DNA from 4 places in the Paenibacillus sp. J22P51 genome. Region 2 is predicted to be linked to each of the others. Evidence: riboswitches for the same ligand, from Rfam matches in the RefSeq annotation. Region 2 holds a riboswitch; each other region holds the start of a gene.
The links. Region 2 has a riboswitch for cyclic di-AMP ahead of AC58QC_RS20705 (APC family permease). Riboswitches for the same ligand answer to the same signal wherever they lie in the genome.
Positions count from the first base shown of each region.

Region 1: linked by a shared signal. The riboswitch ahead of AC58QC_RS11880 (ABC transporter ATP-binding protein) and the one ahead of AC58QC_RS20705 (APC family permease) in region 2 are both predicted to bind cyclic di-AMP.
Region 3: linked by a shared signal. The riboswitch ahead of AC58QC_RS18930 (stalk domain-containing protein) and the one ahead of AC58QC_RS20705 (APC family permease) in region 2 are both predicted to bind cyclic di-AMP.
Region 4: linked by a shared signal. The riboswitch ahead of AC58QC_RS23865 (C40 family peptidase) and the one ahead of AC58QC_RS20705 (APC family permease) in region 2 are both predicted to bind cyclic di-AMP.

Region 1 covers NZ_JCAUAZ010000004.1:212,073-215,434, reverse strand. Annotated here, with positions in the region: gene AC58QC_RS11885 (ABC transporter permease subunit) at 1-293, opposite strand, end outside; gene AC58QC_RS11880 (ABC transporter ATP-binding protein) at 299-1,183, opposite strand; cyclic di-AMP (ydaO/yuaA leader) riboswitch at 1,298-1,462, opposite strand; gene AC58QC_RS11875 (antibiotic biosynthesis monooxygenase family protein) at 1,750-2,079, shown strand; gene AC58QC_RS11870 (hypothetical protein) at 2,411-2,593, opposite strand; gene AC58QC_RS11865 (hypothetical protein) at 2,796-2,966, shown strand; partial or broken gene AC58QC_RS11860 (alpha-L-rhamnosidase-related protein) at 3,036-3,275, opposite strand.
Region 2 covers NZ_JCAUAZ010000010.1:100,840-104,201, forward strand. Annotated here, with positions in the region: gene AC58QC_RS20695 (MFS transporter) at 1-208, opposite strand, end outside; gene AC58QC_RS20700 (GNAT family N-acetyltransferase) at 392-826, shown strand; cyclic di-AMP (ydaO/yuaA leader) riboswitch at 1,036-1,187, shown strand; gene AC58QC_RS20705 (APC family permease) at 1,288-3,123, shown strand; gene AC58QC_RS20710 (YqkE family protein) at 3,175-3,362, shown strand, end outside.
Region 3 covers NZ_JCAUAZ010000008.1:249,402-252,763, forward strand. Annotated here, with positions in the region: gene liaF (cell wall-active antibiotics response protein LiaF) at 1-278, opposite strand, end outside; gene AC58QC_RS18925 (PspA/IM30 family protein) at 410-1,066, opposite strand; cyclic di-AMP (ydaO/yuaA leader) riboswitch at 1,221-1,372, shown strand; gene AC58QC_RS18930 (stalk domain-containing protein) at 1,377-2,168, shown strand; gene AC58QC_RS18935 (YjcZ family sporulation protein) at 2,327-2,431, shown strand; gene AC58QC_RS18940 (molybdopterin molybdotransferase MoeA) at 2,805-3,362, opposite strand, start outside.
Region 4 covers NZ_JCAUAZ010000014.1:25,629-28,990, reverse strand. Annotated here, with positions in the region: gene AC58QC_RS23875 (DMT family transporter) at 1-188, opposite strand, end outside; guanidine-I (ykkC/yxkD leader) riboswitch at 274-376, opposite strand; gene AC58QC_RS23870 (MSMEG_1061 family FMN-dependent PPOX-type flavoprotein) at 441-1,052, opposite strand; gene AC58QC_RS23865 (C40 family peptidase) at 1,213-1,683, opposite strand; cyclic di-AMP (ydaO/yuaA leader) riboswitch at 1,687-1,825, opposite strand; gene AC58QC_RS23860 (hypothetical protein) at 1,992-2,810, opposite strand; gene AC58QC_RS23855 (M1 family metallopeptidase) at 2,856-3,362, opposite strand, start outside.

The DNA.
Region 1 (3,362 bases), on a different contig from region 2:
TCCTTGGAGACTATAGACGTTCCCAGAACCATGGCTTGAATGGCTCCGCAAAGCGTAATGTACATAAAGATGTACATATAGAAACCTAACAGGGTTCCAAAGGTCTCGATTTCAATACCAAGTGCTTTCCTGACTCCTTCTGGATACCCTTCTAATATCGAAGAAAATTCAGCGAAATCCTTAGAGACAGACGGAAAAAGGGATAGGAATAAGACGATGACAGCAATTAAGGAACACGTCCACGTGATCGTGGATTTCCGATAAGCTCTCAATTCATGAAGAAAAATATTCATTCCACTTAAGCCTCCTTCTCATAGTAGTGCATAAAGATCTCCTCTAAATCAGGCTCTTCGATCCAAAGATTATCAATTTCAATTTCAGCAATTTTTCTCATCACTTGATTAATGTTGCCTTTAAATAAGAAGCTAGTTGTCAGGCCTTGGACATCAATGTCATTAACCCCGGTCATCTTGAAGAAATTAGGGTCGAGCGCTTGTGCCGTATCAATTTTAAATCTCTTGAAATTGTTTTCTTTTAACGTGCTGATCTTCTCAACCGTCACAATCCTACCTTCCTTTATTATCGCGACTCGATCACATAGTCGCTGAACTTCACTCAATATATGAGAGGAAAAAAGAATCGTAGCTCCCCTTTTATTCTGTTGTTCGAGTAATTCGAAAAACTTCTGCTGCATGAGCGGATCAAGTCCACTTGTCGGTTCATCAAGGATAATGAGCTTAGGATCGTGCAGCAGCCCTTGAACGATGCCCACTTTCTTTTTGTTTCCCAAAGACAGATCATCGATTTTTTTCGTAACGTCAAGATCCATAATTTCAGCTAGCTCTTTCATTCTTTTTGTGCAATCCTTCTTGTAGAAGCTGGCTGAATACTTTAGTAGGTCGATCACCTTCATGTTGTCATAATAAAAAACTTCTGACGGTAAATAGCCGATTTCTTTCTTAATCTCAGGCGCAAACTGAATGCAGTCTTTCCCGAAAATTTTGGCACTACCGCTTGTTGGAAAAATCAGAGACAGCAGCGTTCGAATCGTTGTTGATTTCCCAGCACCATTCGGTCCAATAAAACCAAATATTTCTCCTTCCTCGATCGAAAAACTAACATCTGTAATGCCTCTTGAATTCCCATAGGTCTTGGTCAATTTATTAATTTCAATGGCATGCATGGTATAGCCCCCTTATGGAATTTATGTAAAATTTCAGGTTGAAGGCAAGCAAAAAGAAGCCCTAAGAGTAGAGAATCTCTACTCTCGGACTTCCAGAATAAGAAGGCGAGGGTGCGGTTCTCTCTCAATGCACTTACGAGGTTAGCTGTCGGATTCGGACTTGAGAGCGTCCTACCTAATGCTTGCGAGCATCAGGATTCACCCCGTGAAGCCATATGTTACTTGGATGGCTCCGGTTGGTTCCCCCGTTTCCCATTGGGAATTAAGTGGTTTCTTTTTGCAAAAAATCAACTTGTCGTAATGAATCTTACGCCGTTCTATATAGAATGTAAAACCTAGATTCGCCTTTAATTTTTGCTTATTTGACTTCAGGAGTCAATGAAAGCGTATTCATTTAATGGTGACGTTGATTATCCCATACTTTGCTACCTATTAATGCTCCTTAGGGAATACGGCTTTGTGAAGTCGCCTGCCTAGGACGATCACATCAATTGGAAACGATGGAATCCATCTGATATACTTACTCCAATAAATGGGTTATATTTTCATTTTGACGGAGGATTCTAATGTCTAATTCAAGTATGTTTACTATGGCCATGTACCGCCCCCAACCGGGTAAAGAAGCCGAGCTAGCCGAGATTGTCAAAGGACACGTCCCGATGCTTCGCGAAGAAGGGCTTATCACGGATTTTCCGCCGGTAACGCTTCAATCTGTAGACGGCACTCTTATTGAAATATTCGAGTGGTTATCCGAGGAGGCCAAGGACAAAGCGCATACATCCCCAAAAGTATGGCCGATTTGGGAAAACATGATGAAAGTTGCCGAGATGGTAAGCCTTTCGTCGCTGCCTGAAGCAGACAGGCCTTTTCCGAATTTCAAAAGAGTCACTCTCTAGCCAAGGAAAATGCTGCATAATCGCATCAATCACGTTGGTATCTCCGTGTACGTGAGTATAATACTGCATAATCGCATCATTCTGGTGGAAGCGTCGAGGAATGTAGATTAGTTAGTAGAAAAAGCCCGGGGATGCTTTCCCCCGGGCTTTCGCTTTGTCTCTGAAAGCAACTATTTATTGTCTGCCTTCGCTTTTTTCACTACTGTTTTGGTTTGGTTTTTGGTTTCTTTGTTTGGCTGATTTTACACTCTTTTTTTGGTTTGTCATATCTTAGCCCACCTATCTCAAGTAATTGGAATACAGAGTCAGCCTATTTTTTTGATGGCTTTGATTAGCTGTTATCAAGATTGATTATTTCATCTAGTTCTGTACTATGTTCGTTTGCGGCTGCACTAATTTCTTGATCAACCTTATTAATTCCTTGAATTTGCTCCGCGGCTTCTGCTTGATTGTTCAATTGCTTAACAATTTGTCCAGTGCCATGAGCTCCTTGCTGTCCTCTATTTGATGTCATCGTAATTATCCTCCTTTTCCAAGATCGACTTCCAGCTATATTATGAGGCTATTTTCCAACCTTATTCACGCCATTAACCAAATGATTAAAAAAGGTTGGAAAATGAACACACTGCCAAGTAAAAAGATCTCCAGTTCTAAATCGGAAACTGGGATAAAATGAAAACCATCGTCTCATACTAACGACGATGGAGGTGAACACGTTGCCCAAAAATGAAGCTGATCCAAAGTATGACCGTGAAGATAACCGAGCAGATAAGAAACACAATCAGCAGAATAATGCCAGTTTCCTCGAAGAAGAGCAAACGCTAACGAGCAGCAATGCCGCTGATTCCGTCCCAAGTTTAAATGGTATTCCCAAAAATCAGATTTGAGTTCTGTGGGGCTGCTCTTCTCTTCACTACTGATGGGAAGAGCAGCCTTTTAAGCGAAAATGAAACAAGCTACACTTCAAACCTAATACTTCCCAGAGTGAATTCGAATGACCGTGCAATCACTCTCTTCATCTCCATCACCAGGGTATTCTGCGCAAAAGGTGGATTAGGACCCGCATCTGCCCAATCTCCAAATCCATGGCTCAGAACATGATGATTTGCTTTACTCGCTAAATAATTAACATAGTGAACCATCGTCTCATAATGCTCATCCAGCAGGCATTTATCCACATACCAATGGTACATATGAAATGCAAGAAGCCAGCAAACTCAAGAGTTTGCTGGCTCTTTTCTAATTTTGTGCAAACAAGGAGAATTACTGCCACTACGATATGG
Region 2 (3,362 bases):
CCGTGACAATCCATGATGCCGTTGAGGGGCTAAGTTCGAATTGTACGGAAATTTTGGGCAAAGCCAGATTGAACATCATCGTGTTCATGATCACCAGTACAATGGTAAAACAGAGCAACCAGGAGACAGGAGTTTCTCGTAAGCGGCTAGGTAACTCTGATTGAGCGTGCGTAGTTCCTTTATTAGAAGTGATTGCGTTGTTTGACATTTTCACCATCCGATCTAAAACTATAATACATTTTGTTACAGTTTAGCATGGTGGTTACGGTGTGTCAATGAATTGGCCATGGTTAAAATTAGTTGATGATTGAATATTTATTCGTTAAAATGTATTATTATTCATAAAATGCAGGGGGGTAATCTAGTGGAACATACGATAAGAAAGGCAGAAATGAAAGATTTGGAGGCATTAAAAGAGCTGATGGTTGGCTATATTGTAGGCTTTTATAAGAAGCCGCGGCCCGAGTCCGCTGATATCCATCGTCTGATCAGTACCTTACTTCAGGAACAAGGCGGTATTCAGTTTGTTGCCGTAAAAGAAGGCGAGCTCGTTGGCTTTGCGACTCTGTATTTTGCATGGAGTACGATGAAGGCTAGTCCCATTACGATCATGAACGACCTGTTCCTTCTCGAACCATTTCGGGGAACTACTGTGGAAGAAGACTTGTTCCGGGAATGCCAAAGCTACTCCAAGGAAAACGGCTATGCCTACATGTCTTGGATCACCGCACCGGACAATCATCGTGCACAACAGTTTTTTGATAAAAGGGGTGGAACTCGCGTGGATTGGGTGAATTACACCATGAACTGGAGTATTTCCAACTAATTACTTCGTTTTAACCTGGTATGTTCGTTCTAGCACGCCACTTTTCACAAAATACCTCGAGTCCCTACGAAAATGGAAGATAATCAACGAATCAGGTAATTGTAAGCGAATTATTGGGGGAATCACGAGGTGGAAGAGAGCTTTTTACGTTTATTCCCACCTTTACTATGTTGGTAGAAGAGAGTAGTATTCAACACGTACATGAACAGTTGAATATTTCGCTTAATTTTCTTTTAAGAAAAGCGGGGGAACCACGAGTAACATGGGGTGAATAATGGTACTGATATGATGTACCTTTTAGGGCAGATTTCTCGCGGCCCGAACCCGGCAGCTAACCTCGTAAGCGATCGTGAGAAAGGAGAACATGTGTTTAAAACACAAGGTCGATCCTTGTGTTTTTTTGCGTCCATTTTACAAATGAGATCTATGAGATTAGCTTTAATTGGAGGAACGACCACGAAATGACAAGTGATTCATTGAAGAAAATTGTGTTTGGTAAGCCGCTAAAGTCGAGTGAGATTGAGTCGGAGAAAATGCCTGTCTGGAAAGCGCTCCCCATCCTGTCTTCTGATGCCTTATCTTCTGTATCGTATGGGACGGAGCAAATTCTGTTAGAACTCGCAACAGTGGGGATTGCTGCATTTGCATTCTCCTTGCCGATTGCGATTTCGATCATCGCATTGATTTTATTGCTCGTGTTGAGCTATAGGCAAGTGATTGAGGCCTACCCTATGGGTGGCGGCGCTTATATGGTTACCAAAGAAAATTTAGGAATGGTATGGGGACGACTAACAGGTGTCTCACTGCTGATCGATTATACCTTGACCGTGGCCGTTTCGATCTCGGCAGGTGTGCAGGCGATTACTTCGGCTTTTCCTTCTGCAGTACCGTATATTGTTCCGCTTACCATCTTTCTGGTTTGGATTATGGTCTGGATTAATTTGCGAGGCACTTCCGAATCAGGCACAGTTTTTGCGATTCCGACGTACTTTTTCATCCTTTGTATTCTATTGTTAGTGGGTAAAGGTATCTTCGATTTAATGACGGGCTCACTCAATACGCATGCCATTGATTTCACACCAAGCGCAGCGACGAACTCATTAACCTTATTCGTACTTCTTAAGGCATTCTCGTCTGGTTGTTCAGCTGTAACGGGAATCGAAGCGATTTCCGATGCCGTTCCGCATTTCCGAACGCCATCAGTCAAAAATGCCAAACGTACGCTCCTCTCCTTAGGCGGCCTGTTGGCGATCGTCTTCGGCGGTGTAACGCTGATCGCCTTAGGGTATGGGATTGCCCCAGATCATAATGGGCACACTTCGGTTCTGTCGATGGTGACGGAGCAAGCTTTTGGCCGTGGCGTTATGTACTATGCGACCCAAATCGCTACAATGCTAATTCTAGTGCTGGCGGCCAATACGAGCTTTAATGGCTTCCCCATCTTGGCGTCGATCATGGCCCAAGACAAGAACTTCCCGCGCATGTTCTCATTCCGTGGGGATCGACTTTCGTATCATTATGGCATCATCACGCTTGGCGTGCTGGCAAGTTTTCTACTGGTTGGCTTTAAGGGTAAGACCGATGCACTTATTCCGCTTTATGCGATCGGCGTATTTTTATCTTTTACACTAGCTCAGGCGGGTTTGGTGCGTAAATGGTTAAAGGAGCGCGTATCCGGCTGGATCGGCAAATTAATCATTAACGGCCTTGGCGGCATCGTCTCCTTTGCAGTTCTTATCATTTTCTCTGTGACTAAATTTAGCGAGGGTGCTTGGATCGTCATTATCGTGACACCGATTCTACTCTGGTTAATTACGAAGATCAGTCACCATTACGATGACGTAGCCAACCAGCTGCGCATTGATATCACACAAGACCGCGTTTGTACCAAAGAACCCGTCATTATCGTACCCGTGGCTGGGATTCACCGTGCTGTAGAGCAATCGCTGAACTATGCGAAGTCACTCTCGCCTAACGTTATCGCCTTCTATGTCTCCTTCTCGGATGAAGATGAGGAATCGATGCAGGAGAAGTGGCAGATCTGGGATCCAGGTGTTCGACTGGTTGTGTTCAAATCACGGTATAGAACGATCCTGAAGCCGCTAGCTGAATTCATTGACCGAATCGACACGCACGTATCAGAGAAGCAGTCTATCATGGTTATTCTCCCTCAATTCATGCCGAAAAAATGGTGGCACCGTCTGCTCCATAATCAGTCCGCTGCGCGTATCCGCTCGAAGCTTCAAGCCGATAAGGATATCGTTGTTGCGACAGTGCCGTATCATTTACACCAATAGACGTGTACGTGTACAATAATAGGGAGAACATGTAGACGAGGTGACCTTATTATGGTGAAAAAGAAAGCTAAAATGACGCCAGCTGCGGCTAGCGTGCAAGATAAACCAGCAACCCTGAAGGATCTGCTGCGTCCGGAAATTTTGGAAGGACTCAAAGCCCAGGCTGACGCGATGAAAGCGGAAGAGCAAGCAAAGAAGGACGCAGAGAGGGCCAGGGTAGAGGCGGCTCGCAAGGCGGA
Region 3 (3,362 bases), on a different contig from region 2:
ACCTGCTTGGATCGAATAAAAAAGAAACCTAATGAAATCAACACAACCGAAATAGCGATTGTGAGATGATCACCAAATAAAATGACGGCACCGATCCCCATCAGCACATAACCCTTGCGTTCTTTACGTGAACGAACACGATGAATGCCCAGCAATATAAGGATTACGGCCATTATGGGAAAAAAACCTACGGTATGATCCAGAAGCAAAAAAACACCGGCTCCAATCAGCACAAGCGCTGTATTCCGGCTGCGGTTATTTTTCGTATCTTCTCCCATCGATGCACCTCCTCTTGCTGCCATTTCTCTTTCGTTCATACGATTCCTAGCATACCATAAGAATGGACGACCTCCAAGATGCAAATCCTTATCCCGCAAGGCTTTGCTTCCGTGGAGGTCACGATCCATGGCTATTTTCTGCCGCGCGGGTCTCGCTCATCGCGCGAGCGCTGCTCTTGCTGCCACTCATGCTGCAGCTTGCTGCGCAGCGAACGCAGCTCATGCTGAAGGTTGCCACCGGCCTCCTTCAGCGTCTCCTTCGACAGGCGGCCCGCCACGCGGAGCCCCTGCAGCGCTTCCCGGCCGAGCTCGCGGCCGGTGACCTCCAGCTCGCGCCATGTGTCGCGAGCCTCTTTGCCGTGCAGCCCGCCACGCGGCTGCCCATCCTCGGCTGCGTGCCCGGCACGCAGCTCGCGCAGTTCCTCTGCGAGCGCCAGGCACAAGTCCTGGCTGCTCGCGTACTGCGCGCGGTAGTGCTCGCCAGCGGCTTCCTCGCGCAGCTTCTCTTGCAGCGCGAGCCGCGCGAGGTCCTCTTCGCCGGCGCGCATCGCCAGCTCGGCCTGCTCGCCGCGCAGCTTCGCCATCTCTTCCGCTCGCGCGATGTGACTGCGCAGCGCAATCGTTGCCTGAAGCGCTTCTTCATAGCGCTCCTCAAGCTTGGCAATGGTGCCATCATCATAGACGCCTGGCGTCGTTTTTCCAATGGTCTCCTGCCAGACGGTTTCAGCCATTTTGCCAATTCGATCAAATATATTAGTAGGATCAATTTCCCGATTCTTATTGTTCATGTCTATCGCCCCTCACCCTTCATCATACTCCTATCGTAGCTCAATTTCAGAAAGTCTAAAACCGACTATCGACTGTTTTTGAACCTAGACCTAAGTCTAGTATATTTGTGTTCACCCATAATTTGGTCGTTGTTCGAGCCTGCGTGCGATGATAAAATATTTGAAGCCGAGTCTGGTGCATAAATAAGGCACTGGTACGGGGGACGAAATACTTGGGGTGAATATTTGCTTCGGCTTGGAGCAGACTAGGGAGAACCTTCTTCCCGAACCCGTCAACTAACCTCGAAGGCTCATGAAGGAGGATTACCAATTGAATAAGCTTACCAAAGGGTTAACTAGCCTTGCCATTTCACTATCTGTATTGGCAGGAGGCTTTCTTTCCCCATTTTCGGCTCAAGCAGCTGAAATGGAAGTGAAAGTGCAAGTCAATGATGACCTGATTCATTTCCCAGATGCACAGCCATTTCTGGATGGCAACCACACAACCCAAGTTCCACTTCGGTTCGTAACCGAGAAGCTTGGTTATACCGTGAACTGGCAAAAAGAAGGAAATCAAATTAAGGTAACATTAAATAACAACAAACATACGATTACCTTGGTATCCGGAGAAAAAGAAGCCAGCATCGATAATACCCCCGTGGTCTTAGAGGGAGCTTCCCAGTTTCAAAATGGGCGAGTTTATGTGCCGCTACGTTTTCTTTCCACCGCTGCAGGGGTTCCTGTACAGTGGGATGCTAGCAGCAATTTAGCCATTTTAAACAAAGATGGCGGACATCATGCACCAGACTATGAAATTTTCGAGTCCACAGCTTATTCGGCAGATCCTTCTGAAAATGGTGGTTATGGAGCCTTTGATTACATGGGCAACCCACTTGCGATCGGCACAGTTGCTGTTGATCCATCCGTAATTCCACTTGGCACGAAACTTTATATTGAAGGTTATTCTTTTGGTGGGCTTCCTACAGGCGGTATGTACGTGTATGCGACAGATACCGGCGGGGCCATTAAAGGAAAGCGAATGGATATCTTTGTTCCAGGTTCAAGGAAATCCTTACAAAGCTTTGGCATTCAGAAAATTAAAGTGTATCAAATTCCCAATTAGTAATTGAAGAAAGCTGCCTTGAGAATTCACTCAAGTGCAGCTTTTTTCGTAGGTGAATGTTCCGATGAAAAGAGGGCATTCGTCCAATCAACATATATCCCGCCTTCATATGATGTATAGTGTTTTACCCATATCAATTGAAAACCGGAGGGGATACTATGTCAGCTGTAGGTAGTTGTGGAACGCCAGGATACGGAAATTCTGTAGGCGTTATTCTTGTTCTTTATGTGCTGTTGGTCATTATTCTTGCAACTTTCTATTAGGACCATGTCCCGCTAAACTTTCTACATTGAAAATAGACCCGCCTACTGAAGCACTCATTTAGAGCTTCAGCAGGCGGGTTTCTTTTTATTTAAAATTGATACCACTTGTTCGTTGTGTCAGGATCTGCTTAAGATGACCTCCAAGATAAGTACCCGCTTCCATGGGGGGGATGCGCGCTCCCCCTTCCAGTTCACATTCACCACTGCTGAGTTAAACGAGTTTCCGAGCCTATCTCCCTCAATGGCCGATTTATAACTAGTTGCAAAAAAAGACGCTACAGCTGACCCTCCTGACAGACGGTTACTTGTTAGCGCCAAATATTTGATGATATAGCGTATATCATTTTATTTATAAAAGTATAAGTTCACTACGTTATCTCGTTGTATAGACCTTCACAATATGGCCACGCTGAAAGCCTTGCCCACCTGCTGGCAGCCAAATCAAGCAATCTGCATCCTTGATCGACACCATAATACTCGACTTATCAATGCCAGCTGGTCTCACCCATAAGGTACCTGCTTCGATGCGTGTTGTCCCCCTTATATAGCGAGGATAGGCGGACGGTTTATCATAAGGAACATCTAAAAAGGCTGTAAACTCTTCCGCCACAGGACGCTGGCTCCCCAGCATCGCGTTAATAATGGGCTTAGCAAATAGCTCGAAGCCAACGAACGATGCCCCGGGATTACCGGACAGCGCCATTAACAGCTTTCCCTTCCATAGCGCAGCACTCGTCGGCGTGCCTGGCCGCATGGCTACTTTGTTAAACAACAGCTTCCCGTCGAATCGACCGAATAGATCGACAAGGACATCGTAATCGCCAACAGAGACACCGCCTGAAGTCAGAATGAGGTCGACATTAGGCAATACGGCCTCAAGTAAGGCTTCCACCTGCTGAGGATCATCAGAGAGTGCCGGCATGATCAAGGC
Region 4 (3,362 bases), on a different contig from region 2:
GTCCAAGCGGCATAAGCCGTTCCGATGGGCAAGGTTTTCGTGGCCGAGGCTAAGAAATAAAAGCTAACGATCATCCCGAGAATTGTGATAACAGTGGGAACGAGCCGTGTAAATCCGTTGGAAAATTTCAGCGAGATGGCCCATGCCACCTCAAACACACCTGCAATGACTAAATATAACCATGCCATAATGAACACTCCTTCATGTAGGTATTATGTCGCCAGTCCCATAAAAAAACAAAGAAAAGCCCGGGAATATCGCACTGCTGCGATAGACTCCCGGGCTTTTCTCCCTCCGTGACCACAGCGTATCCGCTGTGTGTTTTCCCTTGGACCAGCCGGTGTTTGCGCACCGCGGAACCCTAGAAAACGACATGCCGTTATTATAGGCTGGCTAACATATTATGTCAAGTTACACATTTTGTATAATTGCTCTTTACCTTACTCCTCCAAAGCAATCCCGTTCAACGCGACATGCGCACGGAACATATCCATTCCGTCCGGCTGTTCCTGCTCGGATACCCACGTAGCTTGATCCCAAATCTTCGACAGCTTGAGCGCGCGGCTGCAATGCACGAAGCATTCTTGTACTTCGACGCCGACAGCGGCGATCGGTGACTTCCCGTTCAGCTGCATAGTCGACAGCAGTTCCTCGTCCTTCGTCAGCCAAGCGCGACCATTGACGCGGAGTACCATCTCAACACCTGGAATGATGAACAGGAGGCCGACTTCCGGGTTGGTTAGCAGATTTTGCATCGAGTCTAGTCGGCGATTGCCAAGTCTTTCTGGGAAGATAAAGCGGCGTTCATCCAAAACCCGTACGAATCCTGCAGCATCCCCGCGGGGGGACACATCGCTCGAGCCATTCGCATTCGACGTAGAGAAGAAGAATAAAGGCGATTTTGCGATGAATGCACGTGCGTGCTCGTCGATTTGATTGATAACCTTATGTTGAACCGCAGGATGCGGCTCCCCAATATCTGCTCTAATCTCGTCGATGGATCGTATAATACCGGGAAATGGGGGTGTTGTATTATTTTGTGTGGTGTCCATACCAGCCAATCCTTCCTCAAAGCCCAGGGCTATTACTAATCTTTGTGTACTCAACTTGTTTACTTTCTAGTATACGCCGATACACCCGTTCAAATGAATGAAGCCCTGCAAGCCGCTCTTACGAGCTAAGCTTGCAGGGCTTCAATCTGTGCCGAGAACATTACTTGGATTCAGCAGTTAGTTGATTGTAGATATCATCCCACAGAACTCGTCTGGCGGATACATATCGCTTCGCATAATAGGATTCGCTCAACTTATTCTTAACAACACCTTGATTCGTAGCGGAGTGAACGAATTCACCGTCTCCGAGGTACATCCCTACATGAGAGATACCGCTGCCATCCGTGTTGAAAAATACAAGATCGCCCTTACGAAGATCCTTTTTGTCAACCCAGTAGCCTTCGCCGTTTTGTGATTTGGAGCTGTGTGGAATATCGATGCCGAACTCGCCGAACAAGTAGGACGTGAAACCAGAGCAATCGAATCCTTTGGTTGTCGTTCCTGCCCATCTGTAAGGAGTTCCTACAAGCTCGTCTACCGCTTTATCCATATCGGATGCTGCGAAAACGCTTCCTACACTAACACTCAAAAACAAAACAAGACTAAATACAAGACCAACAACTTTCTTCAACTGCTTGTCTCCTTCCGGTGCCTACGAGGTTAGCTGGAGGGTTCGGTTGAAGGTTCCCTATGATCCCTGTCTTGCAAGATCAATTCACCCGGAGTGGTTCCCCCGTTTCCCCATAAACTGAGGAATTCGGCATGAAATATTTGGTTTTTGATGCTAGTCCTTTTTATTCGTCATAAAAAATGAAATTCCTCTTTTATGTTTGAAAAATAGGCTGAAAATAAGTGAAATAGTTCGGAAAAAAGACAAAAAAAAGCCCCTTTCTCAATGAGAAGGGGAGAATGTTTGCCTATTCGCTGTTTTGCTGGATATTAATTGGATATTTTGGCAGAAAGAAGCTGATATTGGGAGGAAATACCCCAGATTTGGATGAAAATGTGGAAGAGGGGGTACAGCTGGTAAATGATTAGCGCTGCTAGACCTGCCCACAGGTAGGTGGCGGTGACCGTGACCCCTGCCAATAGTCCTGAAAAGAGTAAAAGGGTAATGGCAAGTCCGACAATCGGCAGCGAATGTCGAAAGAAAGAGATGACAGTCGATGTGATACCTAACTTGGCTGCGATCGCGAATTGGACATACATAAACAGAAGCTGAAGGAGAAATCCGTAGACCAGTAAGCTGAGAATCCAGGGCAGAAGCTTGAGAACAACCTGCTCGTAGGAAGTGCTATGCCCTAGAATATAAGTGGCTTTGGGGAATATCCAGATGAGTGGAAGCAGGGTAAGTGCGATCCGGATAAGATACACAAGCAGGAAAGGGAGCAAGAGCTGCTTCATCCCGCGAAAGAAACGGTAACCAGCATTCTGGTGAACGTGTGTTAGTGAATAGAAAACACCACCATTTAAGAGGGGGGTTAGCAGCATGCGGGCACACAAGAGAGCAGCGAACCACCATAGATAAGAATAACTAAGATCTGTTTTGAGTAACTGAAACTGGCCTTCAGCTAGAAAGATCTGCAATGCCTGTTTGGGCTGCTCAGCGCCAGGGAAACGATGCATGAGGGGGATGAGTATTCCCTGCACAAGCTTATACAGGAGAATACCCCAACCCATTTGATATAGGAATAAAATAATGGTGGCAAAAGGCTGCGCCATAGCTGCCCTGAAGCCGGATTTGATATAGGTGGCCAACGAGGGTCCCTCCTCAGAGTTTGTCATAAGAAGTAAGCCAAGTCCTTACCAGGCTACTGAGCCGAATATGGCTTGCAGGAGTTGAATAATGCCGAGATTCCACCGAATTTGCCACTTAGTATTTAAATGTGTTTGATAGAAGTTGTTGATGTGCTTATTTTCGAGTATGAGCGTGTACTTAGGATCGATTCGCACCCAGTCTACAGGGGATGTATGCGTTAATTTGAATTCGATGCTGCCTTCCTTGCCATCCCATGTTTTATCAAGCGTTGTGCCATCTGCAAAATGGAACAGAATCGGCACCTCCGGCGAGTTGCCGCCATGCTTAACAATGCGAACCGTGCTTTCGTAAGTCTCGGATCCCTTACTGCCCTGAGGCCGAACGTTGACACTCGCGACGGAATAATCCATCATCATCTCGCCGTACACATACTGATTGAAGAAATCATCCCATTTCGTTTTGCTGACATCCTCCACAACCTGTTGGAAATCCTTCGTCGAGGGATGCTTGAATTGCCATCTTTGGAAATAGGTTTTCATAATTTTATCCAT